4 regions of the Halopseudomonas litoralis genome follow, and region 3 is predicted to be linked to each of the others. Evidence: predicted binding sites of a transcription regulator. Region 3 holds the regulator's gene; each other region holds the start of a gene.
What was found. Region 3 encodes FliA, which starts transcription of late flagellar genes. Its sites were predicted from a motif close to CTAAAGTTTNNNNNNNNNNNGCCGNTAA; they were not measured.
Positions count from the first base shown of each region.

Region 1: the regulator FliA is predicted to act here: its motif matches at 2,496-2,523, upstream of flgM (flagellar biosynthesis anti-sigma factor FlgM).
Region 2: the regulator FliA is predicted to act here: its motif matches at 3,468-3,495, upstream of motA (flagellar motor stator protein MotA).
Region 4: the regulator FliA is predicted to act here: its motif matches at 2,708-2,735, upstream of fliD (flagellar filament capping protein FliD).

Region 1 covers NZ_LT629748.1:2,189,931-2,195,886, reverse strand. The annotation lists gene BLU11_RS10695 (MFS transporter) at 1-816, shown strand, start outside; gene BLU11_RS10690 (flagellar brake protein) at 841-1,584, opposite strand; gene BLU11_RS10685 (flagella synthesis protein FlgN) at 1,652-2,113, opposite strand; gene flgM (flagellar biosynthesis anti-sigma factor FlgM) at 2,151-2,462, opposite strand; gene flgA (flagellar basal body P-ring formation chaperone FlgA) at 2,611-3,333, opposite strand; gene BLU11_RS10670 (chemotaxis protein CheV) at 3,449-4,381, shown strand; gene BLU11_RS10665 (CheR family methyltransferase) at 4,425-5,252, shown strand; gene flgB (flagellar basal body rod protein FlgB) at 5,440-5,844, shown strand; gene flgC (flagellar basal body rod protein FlgC) at 5,847-5,956, shown strand, end outside.
Region 2 covers NZ_LT629748.1:2,376,190-2,382,145, forward strand. The annotation lists gene orn (oligoribonuclease) at 1-316, opposite strand, end outside; gene rsgA (small ribosomal subunit biogenesis GTPase RsgA) at 421-1,446, shown strand; gene motB (flagellar motor protein MotB) at 1,448-2,488, opposite strand; gene motA (flagellar motor stator protein MotA) at 2,492-3,346, opposite strand; gene BLU11_RS11590 (rhodanese-like domain-containing protein) at 3,623-4,432, shown strand; gene asd (archaetidylserine decarboxylase) at 4,445-5,305, shown strand; gene BLU11_RS11600 (DUF3360 family protein) at 5,352-5,956, opposite strand, start outside.
Region 3 covers NZ_LT629748.1:873,797-879,752, forward strand. The annotation lists gene flhA (flagellar biosynthesis protein FlhA) at 1-1,771, shown strand, start outside; gene flhF (flagellar biosynthesis protein FlhF) at 1,796-3,139, shown strand; gene fleN (flagellar synthesis regulator FleN) at 3,165-3,989, shown strand; gene BLU11_RS04340 (RNA polymerase sigma factor FliA) at 3,986-4,726, shown strand; gene BLU11_RS04345 (chemotaxis response regulator CheY) at 4,840-5,217, shown strand; gene BLU11_RS04350 (protein phosphatase CheZ) at 5,234-5,956, shown strand, end outside.
Region 4 covers NZ_LT629748.1:2,272,968-2,278,923, forward strand. The annotation lists gene BLU11_RS11050 (flagellar protein FliT) at 1-279, opposite strand, end outside; gene fliS (flagellar export chaperone FliS) at 299-679, opposite strand; gene fliS (flagellar export chaperone FliS) at 873-1,241, opposite strand; gene fliD (flagellar filament capping protein FliD) at 1,241-2,686, opposite strand; gene BLU11_RS11070 (flagellar protein FlaG) at 2,823-3,182, opposite strand; gene BLU11_RS11075 (flagellin N-terminal helical domain-containing protein) at 3,256-5,583, opposite strand; gene BLU11_RS19280 (hypothetical protein) at 5,662-5,823, shown strand.

The DNA.
Region 1 (5,956 bases), 1.3 Mb from region 3:
TGTTCTTCATTGTGCCTGGTGCCGGTGGCGGTAACCAAGCGTCTGCACCCGGCGCCTCTGCATCCGGCGCCGCTGGAGATACGGCTATTCGTCAAGCGTATCCCCCAGGCGTTGGCAACCATAGGCGTGGCCGGCCTTTTGCTCGGCTCTTTCTATGGCCTGGCGCCGGCCTACGCCAGTTCCGTGGGCCTGGATACCGAGCATGTCGGGGTGTATATGGCGGTCACGATCGGCGCCGGTCTAGTGGCGCAGTGGCCGGCGGGGTGGTTGTCTGATCGTCTGGACCGCAGCCGGATGATTCAGGTGAACGCGGTTATCCTGACCACGATTGCGCTGCTCATTGCACTGGTTGCCTGGCCACAGATGTTGCTGCTGTTGACTGCATTGTTCGGCCTGCTGGCCTTCACCCTGTACCCGCTCGCAGTGGCGCTGGCCAATGACCACGTCGAACAGGAAGAGCGGGTGTTGTTATCAGCGATGCTGCTGGTCACCTTTGGCCTGGGTGCGAGTATCGGGCCGTTGCTCGGATCGGTGCTGATGAAGGTCGGCGGTGCGCCCATGCTGTACGTGTTCATGGCCTGCAGCAGCCTGCTGCTGGTGGTGGTTGTTCGGCCCGAGCGGGTTACCGGCAAGCATCTGGTTGACGAGGCGCCGATTCAATTCATGCCTGCTGCCGGTAACCTGGCCAGCTCGCCGCTGGCAGCGGCCATCGACCCGCGGGTCGACGAGCAGGTGGTTATTGATCAGATGCAGGAAGAGGTTGATGTTCAATCGCAGCCGGTGGACGAAGAGGATGACGATCACCGACCGGCCTGAGCGGGAAGCTGCAGCTCGGCTTTTCTAGAACAGGTCTTCCTTGGCCAGGCGGCGCGCTTCGCGCTGGAGATAATGCACGAAGCGATCGATATGTCGCTGGGCCTGGGCTCCGGGGTGGTGAAAGCGCAGGCCGACATCTGTGGTATCCGTGGCTTCATGGTATTCGCGGTGCCGTATCTCCACATTGATGTCGAGGCGGATAGTATCCGGCAGCAGTAGCCGACTCAGCTCATAGCATTCACCCGGTTGCAGCGATTGGACGTGATTACCTGACAGCCGCGCCTTGCAGCCGGTCGCGGAAATATCCAGCAGCTCTCCCTCGAAGCGCCGTTGATGCGTGGCGTGGATCAGTTCCAGGCAGGTGTCGATGCTGCGTTGCACGTTGGCGCGGTAGGCGCCGCGGCGCTGATGGTAGATCAGTTGGGCGGGCAGCGGCATGCTGAATGCGGGAGTACCTTCCACCAGCACCTTGTGTGCGTCAGCGCCTTGCCAGCGCATATGCACGCCATCCAGCCATGCATCTATCCGAAACGCTTCGCCCTGATCGGCCCATTTATCGCCGATGGACGGGATCATTTCATCAATGAGCAGAGCATCATTCACTGTATCGACGTCGACGATATAGCTTTGCACGATCTGGCTGCGGCCATCGAAGGTGACATTCAACGGGGTTCTTGATTGCTGCAGGTTCTTCAGCAGGGAATGGATTTCGATACTGGTGGTGACTTCCCGGGGAGGCTGCGGGGTGGAAGCTTGTTCAAATAACATTGACACGACGGGTTCTCGTTGGCAGTTGAGTCAATGGAGCTGGCATTTCATGCCAGCAACATCCATGTCAGGCGCGGCTTATCGGGCGTTGGGACGCTGTTCGACTGGCATTGCCGCGGCGATCATACACATTCTGGCTGGCTTCGCCCTGATTGCGCAGCAGGTCCAGGAGGGAGGAGTTGATATGCTGACTGTGGTGAATCAGCCTGGCGTTGTGCATATTGGCGCTCTGGCAGCGCTCGGCAGCGGCCAGAAAATCAGCATGATGGTCAGCCAGTGCCGGCGCGTTCGAGGCGCGGATAAAATCGGTCAGACTCTGGTTCTCGGGTTTGCCGAGCGCCTTGCATTGCGCGGAAAGAGCCTTTTCGTCGGCAGCCAGGGATTCAATCAGCGGTGCCTTGGCCCGGGTCAGTGCGCCAAGTCTGTCCATGTCCTGATCGAGCAGGGCCTGTCTTTCCTGGTCAAGCAATTCGGCGAACTGCTCGCAGTGGTCTGTGGCTCGAACAAAAAGCTCGCTGAGATCCTGCATCCTTCATTCTCCGCTGGTTTGCACGGCCACCATCACATCACTGTTCGAGAGCGATCAGCTTGTCGGCGATCCGGTTGCTGTCAACCTGGTAACTGCCGTCGGCAATGGCTTGCTTGATTTGCTCAACGCGTGCGCTGTCGACTTCCGGCAAATCACGCAGGCGTTCTTCAATCGCCTGCAGTTGCTGAGCCTGGTCGCTCAGCTTGACCTGTGATTCGGTTGCAGGTGCGCTGGTGCTCTGTGTCTCGGCAGTCGGGCGGTCCGCTACATCACGCTTGCCGACAGCCGCGCCGGTCTGGTTGCTGCGTGCGGCGCCATTGGTGCCGCTTGTATTGAAATCTATGACCATGATTTTGTCCTCAGAACCTGAATGCCTACTGCTGTAACGGCTGCAATCGGCAGAACTTTAGGGGTCTGGGTTATAAAATGTGTGACCGAGTGCACACTTTGTGCGCTTGGGCAATGACAGCCAGTATAGCCGATTCGGGGCAGGTACATCACATCGCCACTTCGACCTGGCCGGGACCGATGATACGTGCTCTGACTACACGATCGGAGCGGAGGTTGCGTACCCGGATCTGGCTGCCGGTACTGCCGCTTTCCAGTGCTTCTCCCGGCATGCGCACCGACACTCGGCTATTGGCTGCGCTGATGACCACTTTGTCGCCGCGCTTGACCGTCTCGTCCTGCTCCAGCTGGCTGGGGTTGAGTACGGTATCGGCGGCAATCGGGCGGCGCACGCGCATGCCGATGGCCTGTTCCGGCTGCATCAGATAGCCGCCACTGAGGTTGCCGACGTTGCGCTCGCGCAGGGTGATGTCCTGCGCGGCAATGACGCCATGTCGCGGCAGCGGGCGCGTTGTCACCAGCACCTGATGATACAACTCCACCGTGGCAGGCACGAACAACCGCCATTGCACCTCGCTGTCGCAGGTGACCCGTACGGTGACACGTCCGACCGGTACGTCGGGACTTTCCAGGCTCGCCTGAATCGCATCGGCTGGACACAACGGCAGGCGCAGGCGCGGGTCGAGTCTGTTCACCTTTATCTCGAAACGTGCGTCACGGGTGCTGGCCGCCAGATGTGTGGCAACTTTCTGCTCAAGATAATGGGTGGTGGTGCCGATAAGCTGATCAATAAGCGGACTGGCACTCAGACTGCCGGCACTCAGCAGCGCAAAGAACGCGATCAGTCTGGTTGTAAGTGCCGATAACTGCATGGAATCCAAACCTTACCCCAGGGGTGACGCACGTCAGAATGTCGGCGTCTCTCTATTGAAGGGTGAAGCCAAGCAAGGACCATGCCGTTCAAACAGTATTCAGAGGAGTTGATTGATGGCGGGCATAATGGACTCGGTGGACAAACGCACTCAACTGGTCGGCCAGAATCGACTTGAGTTGTTGTTGTTCAGACTGGGCGGTCGTCAGCTGTACGGCATCAACGTGTTCAAGGTGAAGGAGGTGCTGCAATGCCCCCGCCTGACGCTGTTGCCCAAGCTGAATCCGGTGGTACGCGGTGTGGCGCATATTCGCGGTGGCACCTTGCCGATCATTGATTTGAACCAGGCGACCGGTGGGCGTGCGCTGGAGGATTTGTCCAGCGCCTTTGTCATCATCACCGAATACAACAATCGGGTGCAGGGCTTTCTGGTGCGAGCAGTAGAGCGCATCGTCAACCTGAACTGGTCCGACGTACACCCGCCACCACGGGGCACCGGTCGCGATCATTATCTGACCGCGGTGACGCGGGTGGACGAGCAGATGGTGGAAATCATTGACGTCGAGAAGGTACTGGCCGAGGTCATCGCCGGAGAAGAGTCTGTGCCGCAGCGCGCTGCCGATGCAAAGGTGCTGACACAGGCAGCCAGCCACAAGGTGCTGGTGGTTGACGACTCAGCGGTGGCGCGCAAGCAGGTTGCTCGGTGTCTGGAAACCCTGGGGATTGAAGTGGTTGCCCTCAATGATGGTCGCGAGGCGCTGAACTGGCTGCGGGCGCAGGCTGATGCCGGGGTGCAACCGGCCGATTCGCTGCTTATGATGATCTCGGATATCGAAATGCCGGAGATGGACGGCTACACTCTCACTGCCGAGGTGAGAACCGACCCGCGGATGAAAGACCTGCATATCATGCTGCACACATCACTCTCCGGCGTATTCAACCAGGCGATGGTGCGCAAGGTCGGGGCGGATGATTTTCTGGCGAAGTTCTCTCCCGACGATCTCGCCGAACGGGTCATTCAACGATTGCAGGTGGTAGGCGAGGCATAATGCGTGAGGGTGTTCCTCATGCATCTGGATTGGAGCATTGTGTGTGACGGCAGTTGATCAGAGCTTCAACCTGTTCCGGGACTTTCTTGAAAGGACCTGTGGCATCGTGCTCGGTGACAATAAACAGTATCTGGTGGCCAGCCGGCTCAACCGGTTGCTGGAGCAGCGAGGTATCCGAGACCTTACCGAACTGATGCGGCACATGCAGCAGCAACCGCATTCGGGGTTGCGTGAGGTCGTCGTAGACGCCATGACCACCAACGAAACCCTGTGGTTTCGGGATGTCTACCCGTTCGAGATCCTGAAAAGCCGGCTGATTCCCGAGTTCATCAGCAATCAGCCCGGGCAACGCCTGCGCATCTGGTCGGCCGCCTGTTCATCAGGGCAGGAGCCCTATTCACTGAGCATGGCCATTGATGAATATGAGCGCGCCAACCCGGGGCAGCTGCGCGGTGGTGCGCAGATTATTGCGACCGAGATTTCCCCCAGCATGCTGGCAGCTGCCAAGGCTGCGCAGTATGACAGTCTGGCCATCGCCCGCGGTCTGTCCCAGGAGCGCTTGACCCGCTATTTTGACGAGCTTGCGCCGGGCCGCTGGTCGGTGAAAACGCCGGTACGCAGCCGTGTGGAGTTTCGTCAGCTCAACCTGCTCGACAGCTACAGCATTCTCGGCAAGTTCGATATCGTGTTCTGCCGCAATGTGCTCATCTATTTTTCCGCAGACGTCAAAAAGGACATCCTGCGCCGCATCCATGCCACACTCAAACCCGGTGGCTACCTCATGCTCGGCGCCTCCGAGGCATTGAATGGTCTGCCGGAGTTATACCGCATGGTGCAATGCAGCCCGGGAATCATCTACCAGGCCCGTTGAGTTCCGCTGTTTGCCGGGTAGCCGTTACACGCTTGCCGCCGGGCGGAAATCCCTTGCCGCCCGATCTTCTCATAAACCAATAAGTCTTTGATTTATAACGTCTATATGATAATGGCACAACTATTGCTGAAGCTGATGGCAACGGCAATAGAACTCTGGCCGCCGGGCCACAGTGGGGAATGTCATTATGAGTTTGAGTTTCGATCGCGCTCTGGGAATACATGAGAAAGCGCTGGCCTTTCGTGCCGACCGCGCTGGGGTGTTGGCCAACAATATCGCCAACGCCGATACGCCCAATTATCAGGCCCGCGACCTGGATTTTTCCGCCGTGCTGGAGGCCCAGCAGACCGGTGGCGATCAGGGTTTCCAGGCGGCACGCACGCATGCCCGGCATCTCGATGTGGAAGGTTTCATCGACCAGGCCGCCGGCCTGCGCTATCGCATGCCTTACCAGGCTTCAGTCGATGGCAACACGGTGGAGACCCAGGCCGAGCAGGCGCGTTATACGGAAAACGCCATCGACTTCCAGGCCAGCTTCACTTTCCTCAACAGCAAATTCAAAGGGCTGATGACAGCCCTGCGTGGAGACTGACCATGTCGCTCAATCAGGTATTTGATATTGCCGGTTCCGGCATGAATGCACAGTCTCTGCGGCTCAATACCGTGGCCAGCAATATGGCCAATGCCGAGACCGTATCCAGCAG
Region 2 (5,956 bases), 1.5 Mb from region 3:
TGCCGCACATGGGTGAGCGCCCTGCCGGCACCCATTTGCAGAGGAACTCCAGGGTCATCTGTTCGGCTTCGGCCAGACTGATGACGCTGTCATTGACCCGCTGAACCAGGCCTGACTGATTGTGCTGACGGGTATTCCACTCATCCATCCCGTCCAGCAGCGCGTCAGGCTGTTTGATCGCCAACGCCGGCCCCTCGGCCAGCACGTTCAGCTGGGCATCAGTGATGATGGTGGCAATTTCGATGATCACGTCCTTGTCCGAATCAAGACCGGTCATTTCCAGGTCGATCCAGATCAAGTTGTCCGGGTGTTTCATATTCGCTCCTATCTGTTATGGATGCTGTTTTTCCGCCATCCCGAGTAGCTCCAGTATACGCGCCCCGTGCTACACTGCGGCGGATTCTCAAGATGCAATAACACATGGCCAAGCGACATCTCACACGACGCCAGAGCTGGCGCATTCAAAAGGTGCAGGACGAGCGCAGCGCACGCGCCACTCGGCGTGCAAACATCGCCGAAGAAACGCTGCTCGGCGGCGATCTGGGCCCCGAACAGGAAGGTCAGGTCATTGCGCATTTCGGTGTGCAGGTGGATGTCGAAGCTTCGTCCGGACCACTGCGGGGCCAGATTCGCCGCTGCCATCGCAGGGCCAACCTGCCGGCACTGGTCACCGGTGACCGCATCGTCTGGCGGGCCGACAATCAACAAGGCGGTGTCATCGTCGCGCTGCAGCCACGGCACACCGAACTCTACCGGCCCGATCATCGCGGCCAGTTGAAACCGGTGGCAGCCAACGTTGACCGACTGGTCATCGTGTTTGCCCCCCTGCCCACCCCGCACAGCAATCTGATCGACCGCTACCTGGTCGCAGCCGAACAGGCTGGGCTGGAACCTCTATTGGTACTGAACAAGGCTGACCTGCTGGATCAGGGTGACTACGCCCATATCCGCGCCTGGCTGGACGACTATGCCCGCCTGGGTTACCGCACACTGTGCCTGTCGGCCGGTTCCGGTGAAGGGCTGGACGGCCTGCGCGAAGAACTGCGTGATCACGTCAACGTGCTGGTCGGCCAGTCCGGCGTGGGCAAATCATCCCTGATCAATGCTCTGCTGCCGGACGTGGATCTGCGTGTCGGTGCGTTGTCGGAAATGACCGGCAAGGGAACACACACCACTACCACCGCACGGCTGTTTCACTTTCCCGCCGGCGGCGACCTGATCGACTCTCCCGGCATTCGCGAGTTCGGACTGACTCACATCACGCCGGATGACCTGCTGGAAGGTTTTATCGAGTTCCGGCCGTTTCTCGGACATTGCCGGTTCCGGGATTGCCAGCATAAGCATGAACCCGGCTGCGCATTGCTTGAGGCGGTGGCCAGCGGAGAAATCTCAGCCAGCCGAATACAAAGCTATCGGCATATTCTCACCAGCCTTGGCAGCAGCTGAGCTACTGCCCCATCAGCTGCAGCGGCTGGCCTGCATCCTCGAACAGGTTGCGCGGAGGCTGCGCTGGCTGCTCAGGCAATAGCGGAGGTTGATCAGACTCCACGGCCGGTTCTTCCCGGAATTCCGGCACCCCCTCGGCTGCGGACGCCGGCTCCACCATGGGACTTTCCTGCTCCGGGTCCGTTTCTACTGCTGTACCACCCGCCTGGCGCGCCATATCCTGTTCCGCACGCTTGTTCATGACCACAATATCGATCCGCCGGTTGATCGGATTGAGTGGATTCTCGGGGTCGAATAATGCCGAATCGGCATACCCCACCACCCGCGCCACCTGATGCTCGGGATAGCCGGCTATCAATAGTGTGCGTCGCGCCGCATTCGCCCGCTGAGTCGACAGCTCCCAATTGCCGTAATCCGGGCGCCGGGTATAAGGCATGGCATCAGTGTGGCCACTGATGCTGATCTTCTTCGGCACCTTGGCGATAGTATCGGCCAGGGTCAGCAGAATCTCCTCGAAATAAGGTTGCAGTTCAGGACTGCCGCTGGCGAACATCGGCCGGTTTTCCGCATCGACTATCTGGATGCGCAAGCCTTCCAGGGTGAACTCCATCAGAATCTGGTCACGGAATCGCTGCAGAACCGGCTCGGTGTCGATCTTGTTCTGCAATTCCTGCAAGAGCAGATCCAGCTCACGCAGCTCCATCTTGTCCGGCAAGGGTTCGATCTTCGGCTCCACCGGCAGCGGCGGCGGCTCGATATCGGCGACCATTTCGTTGAGGGTGCGTTGCGGCGCCGGGACCGGTGAGCCACCCAGATCAATCGGGTGCGGACTGCCGCCATCGAAATTGATCGGGTCCTTGAAATACGCGGAGACCATTTTCAACTGTTCCGGCGTGGCCACCGTCACCAGCCACATCACCAGGAAGAACGCCATCATGGCAATCGCAAAATCGGCAAAAGCAATCTTCCAGGAGCCGCCGTGGTGGCCTCCCGCCTTGCGGCTGACCCGTTTGACGATAATCGGCTGGTCGTTGTTACTCACCGATCAACGCCCCTTGACCGAGGTTTCCAGCTCGGCAAAGCTGGGGCGCTGATCGGGCAGCAATGATTTGCGCCCGAACTCCACCGCCAGCGCTGGCGGCAAACCCTGCGCGCTGGCTACCAGACACATCTTGATCGCTTCGTAGGTATTGGCTTCCTCTGTGGCTTCATGCTGCATCGCCGCGCTGAAAGGGCCGACAAACCCATAGGCCGCCAGAATGCCGAGAAAGGTGCCCACCAGCGCCGTACCCACCTTCTCGCCGATCAATGCATTATCCGCCTCGCCAAGAATGCTCATGGTGATCACGATGCCCAGAACGGCAGCGACGATACCGAAACCCGGCAGCGCATCAGCGACCCGGTTCACCGCATGGGACGGCTCGCTCAGCTCCTCGGTGAGCGTGGAGATTTCCACATCGAACAGCGCCTCCAGTTCGTGCGGCGCCATGGTGCCGGTGGACATGATCCGCAGGTAGTCACAGATGAAAGCCGTCATGTGGGCATCCTTGAGGATGGCCGGGTACTTGACGAAAATCGGGCTTTCCTGCGGCTCTTCGATATCCACTTCAATCGCCATCATGCCCTCTCGGCGGCTCTTGTTGAGGACTTCATAGAGCAGCCCGAGCACGTCCAGATAGAAAGGCTTATTGAAGCGGTGGCCGAAAAAGATGATCGGGATCTTGCGGAACACCGCCTTGACCGTCGCCATGCTGTTGGCGACCAGAAAGGCGCCCAGGGCAGCGCCGAGGATGATCAGGATTTCGAACGGGTGCCACAATGCGGCCAGTGCCCCTCCAGACAGCATGAATCCACCCAGCACACTGACCAGCACCACCACATAACCTGCGATTTTCAGCATAAAAACTGCGATCCCCAATAAACACATTCTGCCTGGCGCACTGCCAGCGCAGCGAAATAATCATGTTCGCGTTATAGTCAGCGAGCCGCAACGCAGAGCGCTGATTCCGGCCACTGCGACTATATCGGCGACCGCCTCTCAATCCTGAACGCAATTCGTAACCGAATAATGCCATTCATCGCATTGGCATTTCAGGCTGAATTCCGGTTTTGATTGTTTTTGCTCTGTATAATCCTTCTCAACAACTAAAAGGCATCCCTTGGAACTGGAAAGACCATGACCACGTCCCCACTACCTTTGCTCCTGGAGCCGGGCCAGCTGCCCAGCCCGCTTGATCCCAGCCTGTTTCGGCTGGTGGATCTGAGTAAATCCGAGCAGTATCTGGCCGGCCATATCCCCGGTGCCGTACACCTGCCGCCCAACAGCATCACCACTCCTGCGCCGACGCCGGGTTTTCTGCCTGATGTGGACAGCCTGCAGCAGATCTTCGGTGCGCTGGGTCATCATTCCGAGCTGCATTATATTGTCTATGACGACGAAGGCGGTGGCTGGGCCGGACGCTTCATCTGGATTCTCGACAGCATCGGCCACACCCGTTACAGCTACCTCAATGGCGGTCTGAAAGCGTGGCAGGCTGACGGTCGACCGCTGGAACAGGAGGTTCATCAGGCCGAACCGACCCAGCCGACACTGACGACCAATGACGAACACACGGTGACGGCAGAAACGCTGATGGCAGAGCAGAACCACCCTGACCGGGTGATCTGGGATGCCCGCTCGCCGGCGGAACATCACGGCGAGAAAGTGCTGGCTGCCAAGGGCGGGCACATTCCCGGCGCGATCAATTTCGAATGGACCGCTGGCATGGACCCGCAGCGCGGTCTGCGTCTGCGTTCCGATCTCGCCGAGCAGCTATCGGCGCTGGGTATTACCTCTGACCGGGAGGTGGTCACCCATTGTCAGACGCACCACCGTTCCGGCTTCACTTATCTGGCGGCCAAAATCCTTGGCTATCCACGGGTCAAGGCCTATGCCGGCTCCTGGTCCGAATGGGGCAACCACCCCGACACTCCCGTTGAACTCTGAGGCTGTTACCGCATGCGCAATCGCTTGTTCATTACTTCGCAATACCTGTTGCCGCAGCACCAGTTATCACGCCTTGCCGGTGGGCTGGCCAATTGCACCTGGAGCTGGGTAAAAAACCCCTTCATCAATTGGTTCGTCAAGCGCTACCAGGTCGACATGAGCCAGGCGGTCGAGCCGGACCCGACGGCCTATCGCTGCTTCAATGACTTCTTCACCCGCGCCCTGCTGCCCGATGCAAGGCCACTGGATGAAGGTGAGAAAAGCATCCTGTGCCCGGCCGATGGCGCGATCAGCCAGCTTGGTCGTATCGAGCATGGCCGCATCTTTCAGGCCAAGGGTCAGAGTTTCAGCGTGCTGGAGCTGCTTGGCGGTAACCCGCTGCATGCCGAGCAGTTTCAGGGCGGCGAGTTTGCCACCGTCTACCTGTCGCCCAGCGACTACCACCGCGTACATATGCCATTGGGTGGCACATTGCGGGAAATGGTCTATGTACCAGGTAAACTGTTCTCGGTGAACCAGACCACCGCAGAAAATGTGCCGGAACTGTTTGCGCGCAATGAGCGGGTGGTGTGTCTTTTCGATACCGATGCTGGCCCCATGGCCGTGGTATTGGTGGGTGCAATGATTGTAGCCTCGGTGGAAACCGTATGGGCCGGACTGGTCGCCCCGCCACAACGCCAGTTGCGCAGCGAAGCCTATGGCCATAGCGCACCGGAGCTGGATCGCGGCGCGGAAATGGGCCGTTTCAAACTCGGCTCCACGGCCATCGTATTGTTCGCCCCCGGGCATGCCCGCTGGGATGAACATCTGACAGCGGGAAGCTTGGTGCGCATGGGTCAGAAAATGGGCGAACGGCTCAACCCCTCCAGCTGAAGCGCTCCACCCGGCCCCGCTCCTTGCAAGCGGGGCCGTTAGCAGGTCAATCCAGTACGCGGAACGATGCGAGCATTGCCGGTATTCCGGGGAGCATGCCGATCGCCAGCATCACTGCGCATAGCCCGACGAACATCACCGAGGGAATCACCCAACGGTCCAGTCGGCACAGGCCTTGGCCACGCTCGCGATCGCCGATGAAGCCCATGTTGTCGAGCAGCATGGTCAGCGACCAGCCGAACACGGGATTCACCAGCGCAGACGAAAACACCACGATAGCAGCTGACTGCGAAGTCTTGCCCTCACGGGTCATCTGCATGCCGGCCTCCAGCAACGGCAGAAAAACCCCCACCAGCAGTGCCACGCTCAACACCGGCGGCCAGACCGCCAGATCCATCGGATACCCCCAGACAGCTGCCACTATGCAGAGCACGCCGGTGAGCACCGCACCCGCAGGAATCGGACGCTTGGCAATGGCTGCCGGCACCATGAAGGTCCCCCAGGAAGAGGCCAGGTTGCCGCCGCCCAGTGTGGTACCCACCAATTGGCGGATCGACGCCACACGCATGGTGTCGTCAATATTCATCAGGGCTTTCCGCGCCTTGGGCGGATAATTGAGCTGCTGGAAGATGCGATGCCCCAGAAAGTCCG
Region 3 (5,956 bases):
AGTGATCGGCGGCAATTTCGTGGTCGGTCTGGTGGTATTCACCATCCTCATGATCATCAACTTCGTGGTGGTGACCAAGGGGGCGGGGCGCATATCCGAGGTCAGCGCGCGCTTCACTCTGGACGCCATGCCCGGTAAGCAGATGGCAATCGATGCGGATCTGAACGCCGGTCTGATCGATCAGGAAGAAGCCAAGGTTCGCCGTATGGAAGTGGCCCAGGAAGCAGACTTCTACGGTTCGATGGATGGCGCCAGCAAGTTCGTTCGCGGTGATGCGGTGGCCGGTCTGCTGATCCTGTTCATCAACGTGATTGGCGGTCTGGCCATCGGTATGGCGCAGCATGGGTTGGGCTTTGCCGAGGCGGGTGAGATCTATGTACTGCTGACCATCGGTGACGGCCTGGTAGCGCAGATTCCCTCGCTGCTGCTGTCCACCGCGGCCGCGATCATGGTGACGCGGGTTTCCACTTCCGAAGATATGGGTGGTCAGGTCAAGCGGCAGATGTTCGCGTCCCCCAAGGCGCTGGGTATCGCCGCGGCCATCATGATCGTCATGGGCCTGATTCCGGGTATGCCGCATTTGTCCTTCCTGAGCCTGGGCGCCTTGGCTGCTGGCGGTGCTTATCTCATTGCCAAGCGACAGCGGCTCAAGGTGGAAGCGGAGCAGGCTGCCGAGCAGCAGCAGGCGCAACAGCCGGCGCTGCAGCGCCCGGAGAACCGTGAGCTGGGCTGGGATGATGTAACCCCGGTTGACATGGTCGGGCTGGAAGTCGGCTATCGGTTGATCCCCCTGGTTGACCGCAGTCAGGGCGGGCAGTTGCTGGCGCGAATCAAGGGTATTCGCAAAAAACTGTCACAGGATCTGGGTTTTCTCATGCCCTCCGTGCATATCCGCGACAACCTGGATCTGGCGCCGAACGTTTATCGCATCACCTTGATGGGTGTCGGTTTGGCGGAAGCCGAAGTACATGCCGACCGTGAGCTGGCGATCAACCCGGGGCAGGTGTTCGGTGAGATCAAGGGCATTCCGGGCAAGGACCCGGCATTTGGTCTGGATGCGGTGTGGATCGAGTCCATGCACAAGGATCAGGCGCAATCCCTGGGTTACACGGTGGTCGATGTCAGCACAGTGGTTGCTACTCACCTTAATCAGATTCTCTACAAGCACTCCCACGAGCTGCTTGGTCATGAAGAGGTTCAGCAACTGCTGAAGGTGCTGGCCAAGGCCTCGCCCAAACTTGCCGAAGAGCTGGTGCCGGGGATCATTTCCCTGTCCGGTCTGCTCAAGGTATTGCAGGGGTTGCTGCAGGAGCAGGTGCCGGTGAGGGACATTCGTACCATTGCCGAGGCCATCGCCAACCAGGCGGGCAAGAGTCAAGATACCGGCGCTCTGATCGGCGCCGTGCGTATCGCATTATCGCGCTCCATCGTGCAAAGCATTGTCGGGCTTGAGTCCGAGCTGCCTGTGATTACCTTGGAGCCAAGGTTGGAACAGATATTGCTTCAGAGTCTGCAGAAGGCTGGGCAAGGCAATGATGACGGCATTCTGTTGGAGCCTGGTATGGCGGAGAAACTGCAACGTTCGCTCGCGGACATGGTGCAGCGCCAGGAAATGCAGGGCAAACCGGCGATATTGCTGGTCGCCGGCCCGGTACGCAACATGATGGCAAGGTTTGTCAGATATGCGGCGCCCGGAGCGCAGGTATTGTCCTACCAGGAGATACCCGACAGCAAACAGGTCACCATCGTTGCCACCGTCGGACAGAATTGATTTACACAGGGGTGAGGTCAGGCCATGAGAGTCAAACGTTTTTTTGCAGCAGACATGCGCTCGGCAATGAAACTGGTGCGCGACGAGATGGGCGCGGAAGCGTCCATCATCGCCAACCGGCGAGTAGCCGGTGGGGTCGAGCTGACCGCAGCGCTGGATTATGAAGCGCCGCGCCTGACGCCACCCACGCCCGGCTTGGATCTGGAGCTGAAGAAGACCCAGGAACGCATCATCAGTGCCCGGGCCAATCTCCAGGACGGCGAACGCCCGTCCGAGGGCCCCAGCGTGAACCGTCAATTGTTCGGTGACAGCATGCGCCAGGCAGCAGAGCAGGGCTCGCCGGTGGCGCGTGATCTACTGGAACGGCTGCACAGTGAACGCGCAGCGCCCACAGCACCCGCAGAAACAGCAGCCAGGTCTGCCCCTCCGGCCACTGATGATTTCGACGCTATGCGTTCGGAAATCGCCGGGCTGCGCGACATGCTCGAATCCCAGCTGGGTGGCCTGGCCTGGGGTCAGGTCAATCAGCATCAGCCGCGACAGGCCAGCCTGTGGCGCCGGTTGGTGCACCTGGGGCTGCCCCCGGAGTTATGCAAGGAATTGTTGGCCAAGGTGGTCGATGTGACCGACGTGCGCCAGGCCTGGCGCCTGTTGCTGGCACATCTGGCCCAGGGTGTTCCGGCCATGCGTGAAGAGCTGATCGATCAGGGTGGCGTGATTGCGCTGGTCGGACCGACCGGTGCCGGCAAGACCACCACGCTGGGCAAGCTGGCGGCGCGCTATGTCCTCAAACACGGCAGCCAGAGCGTGGCGCTGGTGACCATGGATACCTATCGCATCGGCGCCCATGAGCAGTTGCGCACCCTGGGCCGCATACTCAACGTACCGGTACGAGTGGTGGATGAACAGAACAGTCTGAATGATGTGCTGGAGGAGTTCGGCAACAAGCGTCTGGTGTTGGTGGACACGGCCGGGCTGCAGGCGCAGGATCCGCAATTGCGCGGGCAGCTCAGCGAGTTGGCAACACAAGGCTCGCGTATCAGCACCTTGTTGGTATTGGCGGCCACCAGCCAATATCGTGTGCTCAAGGCGGCATGGCACAATTACCGCTGCTGCAACCCGGTGGGTTGCATTCTGACCAAGGTGGACGAGGCAGCTACGCTGGGCGAAGCACTGGGGCTGGCTATGGAGCAACGTCTCCCGGTAGCCTATGTAGCTGATGGCCAGCGTATACCCGATGACCTGTCCCGCGGTGTCGGGCACCAACTGGTCAGCCGCGCCGTAGGTCTGGCAGGTAATGAGATGGCAGCTGACCAGACCATGGCCGACGTTTTTGCCGGTATACTCCATAGCCAGCGCGCAAGTTAACGATTTGATAAAGGCGACAGCATAGATGGGCAATCATCCGGTTCAGGTAATCGCAGTTACCGGCGGCAAGGGCGGAGTGGGCAAGACCAATGTGTCTGTCAATCTGGCCCTGGCGCTGGCCGATCTCGGGCGTCGCGTGGTGTTGATGGATGCGGACCTGGGGCTGGCCAATGTCGATGTGCAGCTGGGATTGCGACCCAAGGCGACCTTGGCCGATGTGCTGGCGGGCAACTGCGACCTGCGCGAAGTGTTGATCAACGGGCCGGGCGGCATCCGCATCGTGCCCGCCGCCTCGGGTGCCGCAGAAATGGTCAATCTGGGGCCGCGTGAGCATGCCGGGCTGATCCAGGCGTTCAGTGACATAGGCGATGAAATGGACGTGCTGATCGTCGATACCGCTGCCGGTATTGGTGATTCGGTAGTCAGTTTCGTGCGCGCAGCTCAGGAGGTGATCGTGGTGGTGTGTGATGAACCCACCTCCATCACCGATGCCTATGCCTTGATCAAGCTGCTCAACCGCGACCATGGCGTCACCCGTTTCAGGGTGTTGGCGAACATGGTTCACACCCCGCAGGAAGGCCATAACGTTTTCAACAAGCTGCTGCAGGTGACTGATCGCTTCCTGGAAGTGGCTCTGCAGTATGTTGGCGCCGTGCCCTACGATGAGTCCATCCGCAAGGCCGCGCAGAAGCAACGCGGGGTCTACGATGCCTTTCCGCGGAGCAAGGCCTCGCTGGCCATCCGCGGCATCGCCCGCAAGGTCGATGCCTGGCCACTGCCTTCCAGCCCGCGTGGGCATCTGGAATTTTTTGTGGAGCGCCTGGTGCAGCGGACCGGAATACCGTCATGAGCAGGGGGGCAGGAGGCGGTGTCAATATGTACGCGCGCACCATGGGCGCTGCCACCGAGCAGGACCGTCTGGTGCAGCAGTACGCACCGCTGGTCAAGCGTATTGCTTTCCATATGCTCGCCCGCCTGCCCGCCAGTGTGCAGGTGGATGACCTGATTCAGGCCGGAATGCTCGGTCTGCTGGAAGCCTCCCGCAAGTTCGATCACGGCAAGGGTGCCAGTTTCGAGACCTATGCCGGCATCCGCATTCGCGGCGCCATGCTGGATGATGTGCGCAAGGGCGATTGGGCCCCCCGCTCGGTCCATCGCAATACCCGTCTGGTCAGTAGTGCGATCCGCGCCGTTGAGACGAAAGTTGGACGTGACGCTAAAGATCACGAGGTTGCGGCCGAATTGGATATGAGCCTCGAAGATTATTACGCGATTCTCAACGACACGGCCGGCAGCAAGCTGTTCAGTTTTGAAGATCTGCTCGAAGCCGGCGCGCCGACCGAGGTTGGCGCCGACCATGAGCCCTTCGATGGAGTGGAGGACGAACGCTTTCGCAAGGCATTGGCCGAGGCGATAGACAAGCTGCCCGAACGCGAGCGGCTGGTGCTGTCGTTGTATTACGACGAGGAGTTGAACCTCAAGGAGATCGGCGCGGTGCTCGGCGTGAGCGAGTCCAGGGTCAGTCAGTTGCACAGTCAGTGCGCAGCGCGTCTGCGCGGGCGTATGGCCGACTGGCGCGACGGCTGAATCAGCGCTCACAGCATCTGGCTGGTCAGTGACAACAGTTTCGCGAAGTGTATGGGGCACAGACCCTCGCTGCACTTCTTCTGGTTTGTATGGAGGTCGACTTGGACAAGAACATGAAAATTCTCATCGTCGATGATTTTTCGACGATGCGACGCATTATCAAGAATCTGTTGCGTGATCTCGGTTTCACCAATACCGCTGAAGCAGACGATGGCACCACCGCGTTGCCGATGCTGCAAAGCGGTAATTTCGATTTTCTGGTGACCGACTGGAATATGCCCGGTATGAGCGGCATCGATCTGCTGCGTGCGGTGCGTGCGGACGAGCGCCTGAAGCACCTGCCGGTGTTGATGGTGACGGCTGAAGCCAAGCGCGACCAGATCATCGAAGCGGCTCAGGCTGGAGTCAACGGCTATGTAGTCAAGCCATTCACGGCGCAGGCACTCAAGGAAAAAATCGAAAAGGTTTTTGAGCGGGTCGAGGCCAGATGAATTCCGGGGGCAAGTTATGGCACTGAGCAGTAATCCCGGCCAGACGATCGCCGATGAGTTCGAGCATTCCCTTAAAAGCAATGCCCGGAAACTGGTGGATCACCTCGAAGAGGGTGATTACCGAGAGGCAGTACTGGTCATACACGAGATCAACCAGGCGCGCGATCGCGGCCTGTATTACGAGGTCGGCAAGCTTACTCGCGCACTGCACAACTCGATTGTCAATTTCCAGATCGACACTGTGCGTACGCTCGATAGCGAAGCTGAAGCCGCGGAAGCATCGAAGATTTCCGACGCCTCTGATCGTCTCGACTACGTGGTCAGGCTGACGGACAAGGCTGCCAATCGGACCATGGATCTGGTCGAGAGCAGTGCGCCCGTGATATCGGCGCTCGGCAGGGAAGCGACGACTCTGCGGGCTGAATGGGCACGATTGCAGCGGCGGGAAATGAGCGCGGCGGAATTCCGCGAGCTGTCACGCAACATTCTGGCGTTTCTCGAGCGCAGCGAACAGCACAGCGGTGAAGTGTCGGCGAATCTGAACGATATTCTCATGGCTCAGGACTACCAGGATCTCACGGGGCAGGTGATCAAGCGTGTCATCACGCTGGTGCATGATGTCGAGGAAAGCCTGTTGAATCTGGTGCGCATGGCGGGTCACGTCGATCGGATCGCCGGTATTCAGCACAACCTGGCTGGACTGGATGAAAGAAGATCATCGCACCAGGGTGAAGGTCCG
Region 4 (5,956 bases), 1.4 Mb from region 3:
AACCTTGGCGCCCTGTTTGCTACGCTGCACACCCTGCAGCTCCTCAGCCAGCTTGCCCTGCACCGCCTGGCACAGACCGATAACCTCACGGTAGGTTTCTGACAGCGAACCCAGCAACTCGGCAAGCAGTGCCTCGTCACGGTCAGGTTGCGCCATGGCCTGCTGCACCAGCTCGCGGCACAACCGGTCCAGCTCACCCACCTGCTGCCAGTCACCTGCCTGCACAGCGGTGATCAGCGCCTTGTGGGTCTCCTGCAATTGTTCAACGGCAACGGCCATGGATAATCTCCTACAGAGCTCAGGACTGGCGAATGCCATCCCAGCCTTCTTTGATTTCACGCAACAGTCTGGCGACATCATCCAGCATGCTCGGGTCATTCTTCAGGTTAGCCTGACTCAGCCGCTGCTGCATGAAAGCGTAGAGATTATCCAGATTCGCCGCAATCTCGCCACCCTTCTCGGTATCCACCGCCTCACGCAGGCCACCAATAATGCCCATCGCCTTGCCAATCAGCTCACCCTTGAGCGCGATATTACCGTACTCCATCGCACCCTTGGCCTGCGCAATGCGCTGCAACCCGCCTTCCAGCAGCATCTGGATCAAACGATGCGGGTCAGCCTCACTCACCTGAGCGTTAACGTTGACGGTCTGGTACTGCTTCATTGCGTAGGCATTCATATGACAGGTTTCCTGAAGATCTGTTGCAGATACTTCAGTTATCGGCAGCGGGTGGGAAACTTGAGGGGGAATTTTGAAGCTAGCGGGCTTCCGGGCTGTAGCGCGCCTGCGCTACGCCTTACGGCCTAGCCCTCGACGCCCACAATACCACTGCTGAATCGGGACGTAGAGCGTGTGGAGCGATCAAAACGCCTTACTTCGGCTCGATCGCATCCCAGCCTTCCTTAATCTCTTCCAGCAACACCTGCACCTCATCCAACGACCGCGGCGTCTCATCCAATGCCACCCCTGCCAGCTTGCGGGTCATGTAGTCATACAAACCATCCAGATTCTCGGCAATCTCCCCACCCAGCTCCTTGTCCAGCGACGCCTGCAGCGCACCGATAATGCTGATGGTACTGCTCACCGCCACACCCCGACGCTCCGGATTACCGGTCGCCTGGGCATGACGCGCAAGCTTGATGCGCTCAATGGCACCATTAAGCAGCAGCTGAACCGCGCGGTACTGGGAGACTTCCTGGGCCAGGTTGACTTGTTTGTAGGTGTCGATGGGGCTTTTCATTATTTATCCTGTTTTACGACGCCAGGCAGGCTGTCGAGTTGGGCGGTCAGGAAGGAGCTGGTGCTGCTCATTTGCGATACCAGCGAGTCCATGGCGTTGAATTGTGCGAACAGGCGCGACTCCAGCTTGGTCAAGCGCATCGTCAGCGCCTCACGCTGATCATCCACGCTGGATATGGTGTTCTGCAGCGCCTTGGTGCGGTTGTCCAATACGCCACCGCTTTCGGTATACGGCTTCACCTTGTTTTCCAGCCGCGCCATCAACCCCTGCTCGCCGGTAAAGAAGGCGTTCACCTGCTCGAAGTTATTGTCCAGCGCCTTGTTCATTTTGGTGTTATCCAACGCCAAGGTGCCGTCGCGCTGTGTACTGACACCCAAGTCAGCCAGAATGCGGATACCCTGACCACTGGCCGGCGAACCCAGCTCACTTCGCATGGCGCTCATGAATGAACGTACCGATGCGTCGCCTACCAGCGCGGCAGCCAGTGGCTCGGTATCGTCGCCACCCACCTCTGTCACACTGGTCAGCGTATTCACGCTCCCCAGCATCTTGTTATAAGCATCGACAAAGTCGTTGATCGATTTACGAACGCCGGCCTTGTCCTCGGTCACACCCAGATTGATTGTCTCGGCATTGTCCTGGGCCTCTTCCGACTGCGCCTTGTTCAATGTCAGCGTCACACCTTCAATGGCGTCTTCAACGGTATTGCTGGCACTGCTCAGGTTGATACCATCAATCGCCAGATTGGCATCGCGTGAATAGCTGATGACCCGTGCTGCCCGGGGATCATCCGGGGTGATCGGTTCAAAATCAGCCTCAGTACCCGATGGCGGCGCAAACGCCAGCGTGTCCAGCTCACCAGTGGCATTCGATACCGCCACGCTGATGTCATTACCGGTGCCCGCCTCACTCGAACTCAACACCAACCGCGCCCCGCCCTCACCGTTCGGGTCATTGACGATGGTCGCACTCAGCCCGCTGTCCTTGCCCGCTGCGTTGATCGCATCGCGGATATCGGTCAGGCTGGCGTCGGACACGTCGATACTCAGCGACTCCTCGCCTGCATTGATGGTCAGAGTACCGCTGCCGATGGCGTCACTGGCACTATCAAAACCGGCCAGCGCCACCTTGCTGCTCTGCGCCAGGTTGAATACCTGCACGTTGTAATTGCCGGCAACGGCCTTGGAGTCCGCTGTGATGCTGACAATATCCGCTGCGCTGGAAGTAGCACTGCGCTTTTCAAACAGCGCCGGATCATTGAGCTTTTCGAGGGCAGTCTGAAAGGTCGACAACGCACTGCGGAACTGCCCCAGCGCAGATACCTTGGAGGTAGTGGTTTTTTCCAGCCGATCAAGCTGCGCCGTCTTCGGTGCCGCTTCCGCGTTCACCAGCGCCTTGACCATGCCGTTGACGTCCATACCTGAACCGATACCGGTAATTGCCATAACCCTACCCTCTGCGACCGTTTATTGACGCTTCGCTTGCAAAAATGAAAACCTCAAGCAATAAAGCACAGATCGTGCCAATACGCCCCCCTCTCCCCTCGCGGGAGAGGGGCCAGGGGAGAGGGGGAACCAACCCTCAAACCTCTCCCCGAAACAAAACACTGTTCATCTCAGCCAGATTCTCCGCCAGCCGCAACGCTTCCTCTGAAGGCATCTGCCGAATAACATCGCCAGTACTCGCCTCCGTCACCTTCACTACCATGCGCCCACTTTCATCATCCAGCTGAAACTGGATATTCCTAGCAGCCACATCCACATATTCCTGCATCTCCTCCACCGCCGCCAGCACCTGCTCGCGGTCCGGTTCGGTCATGCTGTCATTCTCCCGCGTCTCGCTCGCCGGTTGGGCGACAGTCACGGCTGTTATCTCGTTCGTTCTGGCAGCAGGCGCAACAGCCCCCACCCCAGCCCTGTTGTTGAGCGATCCCATATCCATGGTTTTTCCTCCACACAGGACAAAGCGGGAGAAGAGTCGCCCCTTCCCCCGCCAGTCATACTGCTAGCTTACCTTAGCCCAGCAGGCTGAGGACCGCTTGCGGCAGTTGGTTGGCCTGAGCCAGCATCGCAGTACCCGCCTGCTGCATGATCTGGTTCTTGGCCAGGTTGGCAGACTCTGCAGCATAGTCGGTGTCCATGATGCGACCGCGGGCGGCAGAAGCGTTCTCAGCAATGTTCTGCAGGTTGCTGATGGTGGAGTCGAAGCGGTTCTGCACCGCACCCAGCTTGGCGCGTTCGCTGTCGATTTGCTGCATGGCACCGTCGAGGACCTGGATGGCTTGTTGTGCGCCTTCGGCTGAGGTGATGTCGAGGTTAGAGACAGAGACCTCTTCCTCCACACCCTCAAACTTGCCTTCAGGTGCCGCTTCAACTGTGGTCTTCAATCCTAGCGCGGCCAGACCGGTACCGTCAGCACCGTCCTTGACCGTAAAGGACTCATTGCCCGAGAACAGCTCAAGCGTACCGTCACTCTTTACACTGGCGCTGACGCCGGTGCTGGCAGTGTTGATTGCAGTAGCAACCGCTTCCATATCGCTATTAGCAGCCAGCTTGACTTCAGTACCGTTCAGGTTGATCGAGGTGGCTTCCTGCAGCTTGGCTGAGGTGGTGCCAGAGGTCAGACCGATAGTACTCAGCGAGCCCGCAACATCATCAGCCAGCTCGATGCTCTCGCCCTTACCATCAGAGGAAGACAGCACCACGCGCCCGTTCTCGTCTTTAGCCGTCACGCCGGTTTCCGAAGTCTGATCGTTGATCGACTTCACCACCGCCGTAATATCATCACCCTTATTGAAGGAGATGGTGACATCGTTGAGCTTGAAGCTGCCATCTTTGGCTGCGCCGCCGTTGGAGGCTGCACCTGCTTCGACCGGCCTAGGGGTGGATCCCTCAGTCAGCCCCAGAGCATTGCTGGTAGCGCTGGCGACAATGTTGAAATCAACCTTCGAACCCAGTGCGAGTTCGCCCTGATCATTCACCGACGCTGTCACACCAGTAGTAGTGGTGTGCTCATTAATCTTCCCGACTACATCAGTCAGCGTATCGCCTGCGTCTAGCGTGATGCCGGTTTCACCAATGGTGAGGTCACCTGCGGCACCTACGTCAAGAATTGCGTCACGCAGGTTTGTGGTGCCGGTGACACTACTCCGAGAGGCAGCTCCAGTGGCATCGGCAACCAAGCCAGTGTTATTGCCAGCACCAGTAACATTAAAGGCTGAAGTACCTTGCAGCTTCAGAGCACCGGTCTCAGCATCCACACTCGCGGTTACGCCGGTATTTGTGGTGTGCGCATTGATCTGCTCAAGAACACCGCCGGCACCTTCAAGGCGACCGGTTCCACCTTCTGTTGGCGCCAGTTCAATATCGGTTACCGTACCACCAACATTCAGGCTAAGAGTGCCGCTGACTTTTGGCAGTGTAAACGCGCCTGCTGACCTGTCCTCAGCAGGCGTATTGCCAGTTGTCAATCCCAACGCCTCACTGGTAACGCTAGCAGTGACGGCAATGCTGTAATCCGAACTCAACTGAATATTACCATCGTCAGTAAGCTCAGCGTTTACACCAGTGGTAGAGGCTCGTTCGTTAATTTTTCCAACTACCGCTTCTGCATCGTCTCCTTCTGCCAGAGCTATATTGATGCCATTCAGATTCAGATCACCTGCGGTTGTGTCGCTCAGGGTAGCAGGTGGGGTCCCCACGATCGACGCATCACTCGACACTGCTATAGAAGCACCCGTCGCAGTAGACGGCGCGAATTTGTTGGCTGCACCTGTAACCGATGCACTCAGCATGCTTTCCCCACCGCTGACCTTGGCCGAGCTGAAGCTGCCTTTCAGCGCAGAAGCACTCACACTGCTCAGACCAAAGGACACTGTCTCGTTGGCATTGGAGCCGATCTGGAAGCTGGTATTACCCATGGAGCCGTCAAGCAGCTTCTTGCCACCGAAGGCAGTGGTTTCGGAGATACGGGTCAGCTCACCGGACAGCGAGGAGAATTCCTGTTGCAGAGCGGCACGCTCGGTTTCGCTGTTGGAACCGTTGGCCGATTGCAGAGCCAGGTCACGCATACGCTGCATGATGTTGGTCGATTCCTGCATCGCACCTTCAGCAGTCTGAGCGATGGAAACGCCGTCGTTGGCGTTCTTCACCGCCACGTTCAGACCATTGATCTGGTTGGTCAAACGGTTGGAAATCTGCAGGCCAGCCGCATCATCTTTCGCGCTATTGATCTGCGAACCGGTGGACAGACGCTCCAGCGAAGTAGCCAGTGCGTTGGTAGAACCACTCAGGTTACGCTGAGCGTTCAGGGAAGCAATATTGCTGTTTACTGTAAGAGCCATGAAGTAGTTCTCCGTTGACCAAAATCAATGTTTGCCTGAGCTTGCGACTCATGGGCCGGTCATCCCCAGGCACCCATAATGTTCGCGTTCAATCTCGTTATCGGCGTAGTGGCCAGGAGCTTTAATCTTTTTCAGGAAAATTTTTCTGACACCTTGACAGCCCCAAAAGCAACCGCCGCCGACACTCAAGGTATCGGACGTCAGGACAAAACCTTTAGCCCTCCTTTGGGGCAGGTTTAATTGGGGTCAGATGAGTGTTTAGCCCGGGCGCGCTTCAGGAAAAAAGGGTCAGGTACATCTACGCACTGACCCGGTGGATGCGGTGATGAAGGCCTTAGGAGTGGACAGAAATTGAACGAAGTCAAACGATGTC